One region of the Streptomyces sp. NPDC056169 genome, then DNA from elsewhere that is predicted to be linked to it. Evidence: predicted binding sites of a transcription regulator. Region 1 holds the regulator's gene; the other holds the start of a gene.

Region 1 (6,328 bases):
CGGCGGCAACGGCGGCGCGCAGACTGCGGATCAGAGGGGACTCGTCGGCCATGCGGCCACCCTATGAAGAACCCGGTGGCACCCGTCCACCGGGTTCCGACTAAATCCTTCAGCTCCAGCGGCCGGTGCGCCCCAGGACGAGGGCCGTCGCCGCCGTACCCGCTGTGGAGGTGCGCAGGACACTGCGGCCCAGCCGGTACGGCTTCGCGCCGGCCGCCTCGAAGGCCGCGAGCTCGTCCGGGGAGACGCCGCCCTCGGGTCCGACGATCAGCACGATCGAGCCCTTCGCGGGCAGTTCGGCGGTGGCCAGCGCGCCGGACGGATGCGCGCGGTCCTCGTGGAGGACGGCGGCGAAGTCGGCGGCCGCGAGGAGGGCGGCGAGCTGCTTGGTCGTCATCAGGTCGGCGACCTCGGGGAAGCGCGTGCGGCGCGACTGCTTGCCCGCCTCGCGGGCGGTGGCACGCCACTTGGCGAGCGCCTTGAGGCCCCGGTCGCCCTTCCACTGGGTGATGCAGCGGGAGGCAGCCCAGGGGACGATCGCGTCGACCCCGGTCTCCGTCATGGTCTCCACGGCGAGTTCGCCCCGGTCGCCCTTGGGCAACGCCTGGACGACCGTGATCCGCGGCGACTCCTCGGCGTCCTCGTGCACCTCGGCGACCCGCACGGTCAGCTGGTCCTTGCCCTCGGCGGCGAGCACCACGCACTCGGCCCAGCGGCCCCGGCCGTCGGCGAGGACGAGCTCCTCGCCCTCGCGCAGCCGCTTCACGGAGACGGCGTGCCGGCCCTCGGACCCGTCCAGGAGGAAGCTCCCGGGGCCGGGAACGGTGTCGACGACGAAGACGGGTGCGGTCATGAGGCGCTCCTGTGGGCCAGGTCGGAGAGGGCGGTGTCGAGTTCGGCGGCCAGGACCTCGACGAGCTGCCCTGCGGGGAGTTCGCGGGCGAGCCGGTGGCCCTGCCCGGCCCACAGGGCCATGCCCTGGGAGTCGCCGGAGGTGGCGGCGGCCTTGCGGAGCGGGGCGGTGAGGTGGTGGACCTCGGGGTAGGCGGCGGGGGCGTACGGCCCGTGCTCGCGCATGAAGCGGTTGACGAGCCCGCGCGCGGGACGCCCGGAGAAGGCCCGGGTGAAGGCGGTCCGGGTGAAGAGCGGATCGGTCAGGGCCCGCTTGTGCAGCGGATGCGCGCCGGACTCGGGGCAGCCGAGGAAGGCGGTGCCGAGCATGGCGGCGTCGGCGCCGGCGGCGAGGACGGCGGCGATCTGCGCGCCGCGCATGATCCCGCCGGTGGCGACGACCGGCAGCGCGACGCTCTCGCGGACCTGGGTGAGGAGGGCGAGGAGCCCGGTCCCCGGGGTGCCGTCGTCGGCCGGGTCGTCGCGGTACGTGCTCTGGTGGCCGCCGGCCTCGGCGCCCTGGACGCAGACGGCGTCGGCACCGGCCCGCTCGGCGGCGAGGGCGTCCTCGGCCGAGGTGACGGTGACGAGCGTGAACGTTCCGGCGCGGGCGAAGGCGGCGAGCGTCTCGGGAGCGGGACAACCGAAGGTGAAGGACACGACGCGGACCGGGTCGTCCAGGAGGATCGCCAGCTTGGCGTCGTAGCCGTCGTCGTCGCGGCAGTCGTCGGCCTCGCCGAGGGAGGTCTCGTACCAGGTCGCCTCGCCCGCGAGCTGGTGCCGGTAGACCTCGACGGCGGCCGGGTCGGCGTGCGGGCCGCCCTGCGGCACGAAGAGGTTGACGCCGAAGGGGCGCGCGGTGAGCCCGCGTACCTGCTTGATCTCCTGGTACAGGCCTCCGGCCGTCTTGTACCCGCCGGCCAGGAAACCGAGCGCACCGGCCTCGCAGACGGCCCCGACGAGCTCGGGACAGGAAGCGCCACCCGCCATGGGGGCCTGCACGATCGGATACCGAAAGAGATCGTTCAGTGCGGTGGTGGACATACGGGCATCGTTTCATGACGGCCGCGGCGGGCCGAATCGGTACGTCAGGTCACGGAAGGCGGCCCTCCGGAGACGGAGGGGGCAGAACGGGAAGGGGCGGAACGGCCCATCGCCGCCCCGCCCCTTCCCTCACGATGCCGTCCGGTCAGGTCCGCCCGTTGAAGGCGTCCTTCAGGCGCGAGAACAAGCCCTGCTGACCCGGCTGGAACTGCCCGGTGGGCCGCTCCTCGCCGCGCAGCTTGGCCAGCTCGCGCAGGAGCCGCTCCTGCTCCGCGTCGAGCTTGCCCGGGGTCTGCACCTCGACGTGCACGATCAGGTCGCCCCGGCCGTTGCCCCGCAGGTGCGTGACGCCGCGGCCGTGCAGCGGGACCGACTGGCCGGACTGCGTGCCCGGACGGATGTCGATCTCCTCGATGCCGTCGAGGGTCTGCAGCGGCACCTTCGTGCCGAGCGCGCCCGCCGTCATCGGGATGGTCACCGTGCAGTGCAGGTCGTCGCCGCGCCGCTGGAACGTGTCGTGCGGGATCTCGTGGATCTCGACGTACAGGTCACCGGCCGGGCCGCCGCCGGGGCCGACCTCGCCCTCGCCGGCGAGCTGGATCCGGGTGCCGTTGTCGACACCGGCCGGGATCTTGACGGTGAGGGTGCGACGGGACCGGACCCGGCCGTCGCCCGCGCACTCGGGGCACGGGGTCGGGACGACGGTGCCGAAGCCCTGGCACTGCGGGCAGGGCCGGGAGGTCATGACCTGGCCCAGGAAGGACCGGGTGACCTGGGAGACCTCGCCGCGACCGCGGCACATGTCACAGGTCTGGGCGGAGGTGCCGGGCGCGGCACCCTCACCCGAACAGGTGGTGCAGACGACGGCCGTGTCGACCTGGATGTCCTTGGTGGTGCCGAAGGCCGCCTCGTTGAGGTCGATCTCCAGACGGATCATGGCGTCCTGGCCGCGGCGGGTCCGCGAGCGCGGGCCGCGCTGCGAGGCCGTGCCGAAGAACGCGTCCATGATGTCGGAGAAGTTGCCGAAGCCACCCGCGCCGAAGCCGCCCGCGCCGCCCCCGCCGGAGGCCGAGAGCGGGTCGCCGCCGAGGTCGTAGACCTGCTTCTTCTGCGGGTCCGAGAGGACCTCGTAGGCGGCGTTGATCTCCTTGAAGCGTTCCTGCGTCTTCGGATCGGGATTCACATCCGGGTGCAGCTCGCGCGCGAGCCTCCGGAAGGCCTTCTTGATCTCGTCCTGGGAAGCGTCGCGGCGCACGCCGAGTACGGCGTAGTAGTCCGTGGCCACTTACGACTCCGCCAGGATCTGTCCGACGTAACGTGCCACTGCGCGTACCGCTCCCATCGTTCCGGGGTAGTCCATGCGGGTCGGTCCGACCACGCCGAGTTTGGCGACTGCTTCGCCGCCCGAACCGTAGCCGACCGAGACGACGGACGTGGAGCTCAGCCCCTCGTGGGCGTTCTCGTGCCCGATGCGTACGGTCATGCCCGATTCCTTGGCCTCGCCGAGCAGCTTGAGGAGCACGACCTGCTCCTCCAGAGCTTCCAGGACGGGCCTGATCATCAGGGGGAAGTCGGGTCCGAAGCGGGTGAGATTGGCGGTGCCGCCGATCATCAGCCGCTCCTCGTGCTCCTCCACGAGCGTTTCGAGGAGGGTCGCGAGCACGGTCGAGACCGTGGCGCGGTCCTCGAGCTCCTCGAAGGACTCGGGGAGGTCCTGCACCAGCTGCGGCACGTCGGCGAACCGGCGGCCGACGACCCGGCTGTTGAGCCTGGCCCGCAGGTCGGCGAGGGAGGTCTCGCCGAAGGGCGCGGGACAGTCGATGACGCGCTGCTCGACGCGGCCGGTGTCCGTGATGAGCACGAGCATCAGGCGGGCCGGGGCCAGCGCCAGCAGCTCCACGTGCCGGACGGTCGAGCGGGTCAGCGAGGGGTACTGGACGACGGCGACCTGCCGGGTCAGCTGGGCGAGCAGCCGGACCGTCCGCCCGACGACGTCGTCGAGGTCGACGGCCCCGTCCAGGAAGTTGTGGATGGCGCGCCGCTCGGGCGTCGACAGCGGCTTGACGCCGGCCAGCCGGTCGACGAAGAGCCGGTAGCCCTTGTCGGTCGGGATGCGCCCGGCGCTGGTGTGAGGCTGGGCGATGTAGCCCTCCTCCTCCAGCACGGCCATGTCGTTGCGGACCGTGGCGGGCGAGACGCCGAGCTTGTGGCGCTCGGTGAGCGCCTTCGAGCCGACCGGCTCCTCCGTCCCGACGTAGTCCTGGACGATGGCGCGCAGCACCTCGAGTCTGCGTTCGCTGAGCATCGTGCGCACCTCCAGCTGTCCTCGTCGTTCCGGATGCTCCGGTTGCTCCGGTTTTGGCACTCACCCTGCCCGAGTGCCAGCAATCCCCCGGCCAGTGTACGGCGGCGGGCAACGCTCCTGGCAAGGAGGCGGGGGCGCACCGGTTAGCGTCGCCCCATGGACATCGATTGGGAAGCGTACGGCTGGGAGCGGCTGGGGGACGGAGTGGGCCGACGCCGGCTGCCCGGCTGGGACGCCACGGTGGGCCTGGTCGTGGGCGCGAAGGGGCTGCTGCTGTACGACACGGGCTCGACGCTCGCGGAGGGCGCCGAGCTGCGCGGCCAGATCGCGGCGTTGACGGACGGCCGAAGAGTGACGCACATCGCACTGAGCCACCCGCACTTCGACCACGTCTTCGGCACGGCGGCGTTCGCGGGCGCGGAGGTCTTCGGCGCGGTGGGGGTGGACGAGCTGCTGAGCCGGGAGCGGGACCGGGAGGACCTGCGCAAGGACGCGATGGCGCAGGGGGTCGACGAGCGGGCGGCGACGGAGGCCGCCGACGTCCTGGTGAGCCCGCGGCACGTGGTCTCCGGGGAGTGGACGCTCGACCTGGGCGGCCGGCAGGTGCTCCTGGCGAACGTCGGCCCGGGCCACACGGGCCACGATCTGGCGCTCTTCGTCCCCGGGGAGCGCGAGGTCGTCTTCTGCGGGGATCTGGTGGAGGAGTCGGGCGAGCCGCAGGCGGGCCCGGACGCGATCCCGTCCCGCTGGCCGGACGCGCTGGACCGGCTGCTGTCGCTGGGCGGCGAGGACGCGGTGTACGTACCGGGCCACGGGGCGACGGTCGACGCCACGTTCGTCCGGACACAGCGCGAGGAACTGGCACGCCGCTTCGCCGTGTCATAACCTCGCCCAAATGCGCAGCTACGACCCGGACCTGACACCTGCTTGGAAGCGGTCGGCCCCCGTCCCGGAGGTCCCGGCGGACCACGACCTCGTCGTCGAGGAAGTCTCCACGGGCTTCTGCGGGGCGGTGATCCGCTGCGAGGCGGGCACGGTGACCCTGGAGGACCGCTTCGGCAAGCACCGGGTCTTCCCGATGGAGCCGCGCGGCTTCCTCCTGGAGGGCCGGGTGGTCACCCTGGTCCGCCCGTCCGCCGCCGCCCCGGTACGCCCCACCCGTACGGCGTCCGGCTCGGTCGCGGTGCCGGGCGCGCGGGCCCGGGTCGCCCGGGCGGGCCGCATCTACGTCGAGGGCCGGCACGACGCCGAACTCGTCGAACGGGTCTGGGGCGACGACCTCCGCATCGAGGGCGTGGTCGTGGAGTACCTGGAGGGCGTCGACGACCTGCCGTCGATCGTGGCCGAGTTCGGCCCGGCCCCGGACGCCCGCCTGGGCGTCCTGGTGGACCACCTGGTCCCGGGCTCGAAGGAGTCGAGGATCGCCGCGCAGGTGACGTCCCCGGACGTCCTGGTGGTCGGCCACCCGTACATCGACATCTGGGAGGCCGTGAAGCCGTCCTCGGTGGGCATCAGGGCCTGGCCGAGAGTCCCGCACGGCCAGGACTGGAAGACGGGCGTCTGCCACGCCCTGGGCTGGCCCTCGGACAACACCGGCGCGGTATGGCAGGCGATCCTCAAGCGCGTGAACTCCTACAAGGACCTGGAGCCGGAACTGCTGGGCCGCGTGGAGGAACTGATCGACTTCGTGACGGCGCCCTAGTCCACCAGGTCCCGCACGACCGCGTCCGCGAGCAGCCGACCCCGCAGCGTCAGAACGGCCCGCCCGGCCTCGTACGACGCGGGGTCGAGTCGCCCGTCCTCCAGCGCCCGCGCGGCCGCCGCAAGCCCCGCCGGCTTGAGGATCGACAGCTCGACGCCGTCCCGGAGCCGCAGCTCCAGCAGGATCCGCTCCACGCGCCGGTCCTCCTCCGCGAGGATCTCCCGCCCCGCGCCCGGCGACTTCCCGGCGGCCAGGGCCGCCGCGTACGTCCCGGGGTGCTTCACGTTCCACCAGCGGACGCCCCCGACGTGCGAGTGCGCCCCGGGCCCCGCGCCCCACCAGTCGGCGCCGCGCCAGTACAGCTCGTTGTGGAGGCAGCGCCCGGC
Region 2 (6,328 bases), on a different contig from region 1:
CGCTCCCCCAGCATCTCCCGTGCCCTCGCGGCGAGTTCCTCGTGCGCGAGCAGGTACGCCTCGCCGCGCAGCGCGAACGTCCGCCCCGGGCCGGTCCGCAGCACGTCCTTCACCCGGTACGGGATGGCGCCCGTCAGTTCCGCGAGGTCGTCCGCCGTCAGGCCGCCGCCGGCGGCGGTGAGGAGGGCCAGGAGGTCGTACGGAAGTCCGCCCGCCTCCAGCAGGCGCTTCAGTTCGCGTTCCGCCTCCGCCCGGATCGCGCGGGCCTTCGGGGACGGGGAGAGGATCCGTACGGCCTCCGGGTCCCGGAGCGGGTGGTTCTCCGGCAGGTCGGCCGGGAGGGGCGGGTTCAGGCGGCCGGAGACGATCACCCGGAGGTCGTACGGCAGCAGGCTCGCGATCGAGTGGGCGTCCGGGCCCGTGGTCACGCCCCGGTCCTCGTCCAGACCGTCGACCAGGAGGACCAGCCGTTCGCCGCGGCCGGCGCAGGACGCGGCGGCCGCGGCGTACAGACGCAGCAGGTGGGCCTCGCGGGTGGCGGCCGTCAGGAGCGCCGGGAGGCCTTCGCCGGCCAGTTCCGCGAGCTGCTCCAGGACGACGTCCACGTACGCGACGACGTCGTTCTGGGCGCCGAGTCGCGCGGTGATGAAGAAGGGGACGATCCGTACGCCCGGTGGCGGGTCGAGGGCGAACCAGGAGAGCAGCGCGGTCTTGCCGGCCCAGGCCTCCGCGCGCCACCACACGTACGCGGGGCCGGAGTCGGCACGGCAGAAGGCCGCCAGCTCCGCCAACTCGGCTTCGCGGTCGACGAGTTCCGCGGGGGCGATCCGGCGGACCTGTTCGCGGTATCCGGAGCGGACCGCCGCCGGTTCCGGTGACCCGATGCGGTTGCCGTCGCCGATCACGACGACGCCCGTCCCGTTCTCGACCGTGATCGACCGCTCTCCCCCTGCCCGCTCCATGCACCCAACCTAGACTGGAAGGGTCCTACCGGGGCCGGGAGGCGTCATGACCTTCGTACAGATAATCGACTGCAAGACGAGCCGGGCGGACGACCTGAACCGGCTCATGGACCAGTGGGTGGAGCGCACCGAGGGCAAGCGGACCGCCACCCACAGCATCGTCGGCAAGGATCGTTCCGACGCCTCCCACATCGTGGAGATCATCGAGTTCCCGTCCTACGACGTGGCCATGCGGAATTCGCAGCTCCCCGAGACCGACCGGATCTTCCGGGAGATGGTCGCGCTCTGTGACGAGATGCCGACCTTCACCGATCTGGACGTGGTGCGGGACGAGGCGCTGTACAAGGCGAACGCCCGACGGCTCATGGCGATGCTCGCCGAGGAGCAGGAGCTGGCGCTGCTCGACGAGGTGATGGCCGAGGGCTATCACGACCACGACCCGACCAACGAGCAGGACGTCATCGGCATGGACGCCGTCCGGCGCGAGGTGGAGATGTGGCGGGGCGGCTTCGACTTCGCCTTCGCCGTCGACGACCAGATCGCCGAGGGCGACCGCGTCTGCACGCGCTGGACGTGGAAGGGCAGCCACACCGGGGACTTCATGGGGCTCCAGCCGACCGGCATGGACGTGACCATGGGCGGCACGGTCATCCACCGCTTCCGGGACGACGGGAAGATCGTCGAGGGATGGTGGCAGTACGACCTGCTCGGGCTCATGGGGCAGCTCGGCGCCGTCGAGGGCTGACACGGGTCAAGCACGAGGCCCGATGCTCCCGCGACGGGAGCACCGGGCCTCAGTGGTCAGCTACGAGCCTCAGTGGGAGTGGCCGTGGCCGTGGCCCGCGTCCGCCGGCTCCTCTTCCTTCTTCTCCACCACGAGGGTCTCGGTGGTGAGGAGGAGGGAGGCGATCGAGGCGGCGTTCTCCAGGGCGGAGCGCGTCACCTTCACCGGGTCGATGACGCCGGCCTTGACCAGGTCGCCGTACTCGCCGGTCGCGGCGTTGAAGCCCTGGCCCTTGTCGAGCTCCGCCACCTTCGAGGTGATGACGTAGCCCTCGAGGCCGGCGTTCTCGGCGATCCAGCGCAGCGGCTCGACGGCGGCGCGGCGGACGACCGCGACACCCGTGGCCTCGTCGCCGGTCTTGCCGAGGTTGCCCTCGAGGACCTTGACGGCGTGGACCAGAGCGGAGCCACCACCGGAGACGATGCCCTCCTCGACCGCGGCGCGGGTCGCGGAGATGGCGTCCTCCAGACGGTGCTTCTTCTCCTTCAGCTCCACCTCGGTGGCGGCGCCGACCTTGATCACGCACACGCCGCCGGCCAGCTTCGCGAGGCGCTCCTGGAGCTTCTCGCGGTCCCAGTCGGAGTCCGTGGCGTCGATCTCGGCCTTGATCTGGTTGACGCGACCCGCGAGCTCGTCGGCGTTGCCGCCGCCCTCGACGATGGTGGTGTCGTCCTTGGTGATCGTCACGCGGCGGGCGGTGCCCAGCACGTCCAGGCCGGCCTGGTCGAGCTTGAGGCCGACCTCCTCGGCGATGACGGTGGCACCGGTGAGGGTGGCCATGTCGCCGAGCATCGCCTTGCGGCGGTCGCCGAAGCCCGGGGCCTTGACGGCCACGGCGTTGAAGGTGCCACGGATCTTGTTGACGACCAGGGTCGACAGGGCCTCGCCCTCGACGTCCTCGGCGATGATCAGCAGCGGCTTGCTGGCGCCGGCCTGGATGACCTTCTCCAGGATCGGCAGCAGGTCCTGGATCGAGGAGATCTTGCCCTGGTTGATCAGGATGTACGGGTCGTCGAGGACGGCCTCCATACGCTCCTGGTCGGTGACCATGTACGGGGACAGGTAGCCCTTGTCGAAGGCCATGCCCTCGGTGAAGTCGAGCTCCAGGCCGAAGGTGTTGGACTCCTCGACGGTGATGACACCGTCCTTGCCGACCTTGTCCATCGCCTCGGCGATGAGCTCGCCGACCTGCTGGTCCTGCGCGGAGAGCGCGGCGACGGCGGCGATGTCGGACTTGTCCTCGATCGGGCGCGCGGTGGCGAGGAGCTCCTCGGAGACGGCCTTGACGGCGGCGTCGATGCCCTTCTTCAGGGCGGCCGGGGAGGCGCCGGCGGCGACGTTGCGCAGACCCTCGCGGACCAGGGCCTGGGCGAGCACGGTGGCGGTGGTGGTGCCGTCACCCGCGATGTCGTTGGTCTTGGTCGCCACCTCCTTCACCAGCTGGGCGCCGAGGTTCTCGAACGGGTCCTCGATCTCGACCTCGCGGGCGATCGTGACACCGTCGTTGGTGATGGTGGGGGCGCCGAACTTCTTGTCGATGACGACGTTGCGGCCCTTGGGGCCGATCGTCACCTTCACCGTGTCGGCAAGCTTGTTGACGCCGCGCTCAAGGGCGCGACGGGCGTCCTCGTCGAACTTCAGGATCTTCGCCATGGGAGCGGTTCAGCCCTCTCGGAATCGGGTGGAACGAACTGCGCCCCCGGACGCCCTGGTGCGGGGTCAAGGGGCGCAGCTCAAAGCATCTGCTTCAGATACTTCAGGTACTCGGTGAATTACTTCTCGATGATCGCGAGCACGTCGCGAGCCGAGAGGACGAGGAACTCCTCGCCGTTGTACTTCACCTCGGTGCCGCCGTACTTGCTGTAGAGCACGACGTCGCCGACCTGAACGTCGAGCGGAAGACGCTCGCCGTTCTCGAAGCGGCCCGGGCCCACGGCGAGGACAGCACCCTCCTGGGGCTTCTCCTTCGCGGTGTCCGGGATGACCAGGCCAGAGGCGGTGGTCTGCTCGGCGTCGAGCGGCTGGACCACAATGCGGTCCTCGAGCGGCTTGATGGCAACCTTGGAGCTGGTGGTCGTCACGATCCGACCTCCCCCTTCGGAGATTACGGGGTCAACTGTCTGAGGTGGCGACCAGGTGGATCCGTCGTCGCGGGTGCCGGACCTGCCTGTCGCTGTGTTGGCACTCTCCAGTGGGGAGTGCCAGACCTGAGACTATGACCGCGATTAGCACTCGGTCAAGCGGAGTGCCAATTCCGCACCGCCGCGCGTCGTTCCGGCCTCCGGGGTCAGCCGGCTCGGCCGCCGCTCCGGACGAGATCGTCAGCGCGTGCCGGGTGGGCCGGGTGGGCCGGGCGTACGGGTTCCCCGGCGGTCCGGGCCGTGCCCTCCGCAACAGTCGTCGCGTCCCGTGTCCCCATCCGCTCCGCCGCCTTCCGGCCCAGCCGTTCGATCGGGTCGACCGACGAGGCGCAGCCGGAGACGGCGAGCACGGCGCCGGTCAGTGCCACGCCGGCCAGCGCCGTGCGCAGCCGGTGCGACCCGTTCACCGACCGCCCGCTCATACGTAGTCCTCGAGCTTCGCGACCGCGTACCCCTTGGCCGTGATCACGTTCATCACCCGCCGGATCATGTCGGGCATGCTGCCCTTCCAGTCCTCCTTGCCCCGGAAGTGGGTGAGCACGATGTCGCCGGGGTGCAGGTCCCGGTCCCACTCGCGCCACTCCATGTGGTCCGGGAAGGCCTCGGAGGCCCAGAGCGGGACCGCCTTGACCCCGCAGGACTTCGCGGCGCGCAGCGTGTCCTCGTTGTAGTTGCCGTACGGCGGGCGGAAGAGCGGGGGCCGCTTGCCGAACCGCTTCTCGATGACGTCCTGCATCCCGCAGATCTCGCGCTTCTGCTGCTTGTACGAAAGCCCGGGCAGGTAGCGGTGGTTGAGGGTGTGGTTGTGCAGGGAGACCCCGGACTCCTGCGACTTCTGCATCCGCGCGAAGTAGGCGTAGTCGTCCTTGACGACGTAGTCGCTGAGGAAGGCGCTGAAGGGGATGCGGAGGTCCTTCATCATCCGCAGCAGCGCGGGGTCCTTCTCCGCGCCGTCGTCGATCGTCAGGAAGACGACCTTCTGCTTCGTCGGCACGGTGGTGAAGACGGGCGGCAGGCCCTCGCCGTCCGTCTCGAAGCCCTTGCGGGTGGTGATCCTCGGCTTGACCTTCGGCGGGGCCGGCGCGTCGAGCGGGGGCCGGGCGAGGCCCCACTTCTTGGCGGCGAGCGCGCGGGCCGCCTTCTGCTTGCGGACCCTCTCGACGTACGCGTTGAGCGCGCCGGCCGAGTCCGGGGCCTGGGCCTGGACCCCTCCCTGCTGCCCGGCGGCGGGGGCGGGCGCGCCGCGCTGCGGTTCGGCGGGGTCCGCGCCGGAGCAGGCCGTGGCGGTGGTGGCGAGGGCTGCGACGACGAGAGCGGCCCCGAGGGTCCGCCGGACAGGGTGCGCGCTGATCACCATAAATTCTTCCTCTTGTCGTACAAGCGGTATGGCGCCGCATCCTGTCAGTGCACACACCCCCACCGGACCACGACACCGCGGTACGGCGCCCACGTCCCCCGGCCGGCCCACAGCGCCGCAGGGCCCACAATGGGACGGGTGACCGACCTCGCCCACTTCACCGCCCTGCTCACCCCCGAGGGACAGGCGCTCCTCGCCGCCCTGCGCGACTACGACCCCGCCCAGGAGCTGGCGGTCGTCTCCCGGCTGCGCCGCGACCACCCCGCCGAGCTCGTCACGTCAGCGGTCGGCCAGGCCCGGCTGCGCCAGCGCGCGGTGGCGAAGTTCGGCGCCGAGGACGCGTACCGGATGTACTTCACGCCCAACGGCGTCGAGCAGTCGACCCGCGCCTCGGTCGGCACGTACCGGGCAGCCCGGCTCAAGGCGCTCGGCGTCGGCAGCGTCGCGGACCTCTGCTCCGGGATCGGCGGCGACGCGATCGCCCTCGCCCGCGCCGGGATCTCCGTCCTCGCCGTCGACCGCGACCCGCTCACCGCCGAGGTGGCCCGCGCCAACGCCGAGGCGCTCGGCCTCGGCACGCTCATCGAGGTCCGCGAGGCCGACGTGACCGCGATCGACACCAGCCCGTACGACGCGGTCTTCGTCGACCCGGCGCGGCGCGGCGGCCGGGGCAGGATCTTCGACCCCGAGGCGTACTCCCCGCCGCTCTCCTGGGCCGTCGAGGCGGCCCGCAAGGCCCCGCACGCCGCCCTGAAGGTCGCCCCCGGCATCCCGCACGAGGCCGTCCCCGCGGAGGCCGAGGCCGAGTGGATCTCGGACGGCGGGGACGTGAAGGAGGCCGTGCTCTGGTTCGGTACGGAGCCGGGCGCCCGCCGCGCCACGCTGCTGCCCGCGGGCGCCGGGCTCCTCGGCCGGGGACTGCCCGACCCGGCGGTCCGCCCGGTCGGCCGCTACCTCTACGAGCCGGACGGCGCCGTCATCCGCGCGCACCTCGTCGCCGAGTTCGCGCAGGACGTGTCGGGCGGCCTGATCGACGAGACGATCGCCTATGTCACGGCGGACGAGCTCGTCCCCACCCCGTACG

The links. Region 1 encodes HrcA, which represses chaperone genes, less so after heat shock. Its sites were predicted from a motif close to TTNGCACTCNGNNNNNCNGAGTGCNAA; they were not measured.
Region 2: groES (co-chaperone GroES) is a predicted target of HrcA. The motif match lies at 3,972-3,998, and genes of this name have one in related genera.

The regions. Positions count from the first base shown of each region.
Region 1 is NZ_JBHJUO010000013.1:153,706-160,033, reverse strand. It holds gene ACFC0G_RS22760 (ATP-binding protein) at 1-52, opposite strand, end outside; gene ACFC0G_RS22755 (16S rRNA (uracil(1498)-N(3))-methyltransferase) at 110-853, opposite strand; gene ACFC0G_RS22750 (nitronate monooxygenase) at 850-1,935, opposite strand; gene dnaJ (molecular chaperone DnaJ) at 2,081-3,220, opposite strand; gene hrcA (heat-inducible transcriptional repressor HrcA) at 3,221-4,240, opposite strand; gene ACFC0G_RS22735 (MBL fold metallo-hydrolase) at 4,397-5,125, shown strand; gene ACFC0G_RS22730 (DUF3097 domain-containing protein) at 5,136-5,942, shown strand; gene hemW (radical SAM family heme chaperone HemW) at 5,939-6,328, opposite strand, start outside.
Region 2 is NZ_JBHJUO010000032.1:43,832-50,159, forward strand. It holds gene ACFC0G_RS37200 (ester cyclase) at 1,009-1,707, shown strand; gene groL (chaperonin GroEL) at 1,777-3,399, opposite strand; gene groES (co-chaperone GroES) at 3,519-3,827, opposite strand; gene ACFC0G_RS37215 (hypothetical protein) at 4,034-4,309, opposite strand; gene ACFC0G_RS37220 (polysaccharide deacetylase family protein) at 4,306-5,244, opposite strand; gene ACFC0G_RS37225 (methyltransferase domain-containing protein) at 5,374-6,328, shown strand, end outside.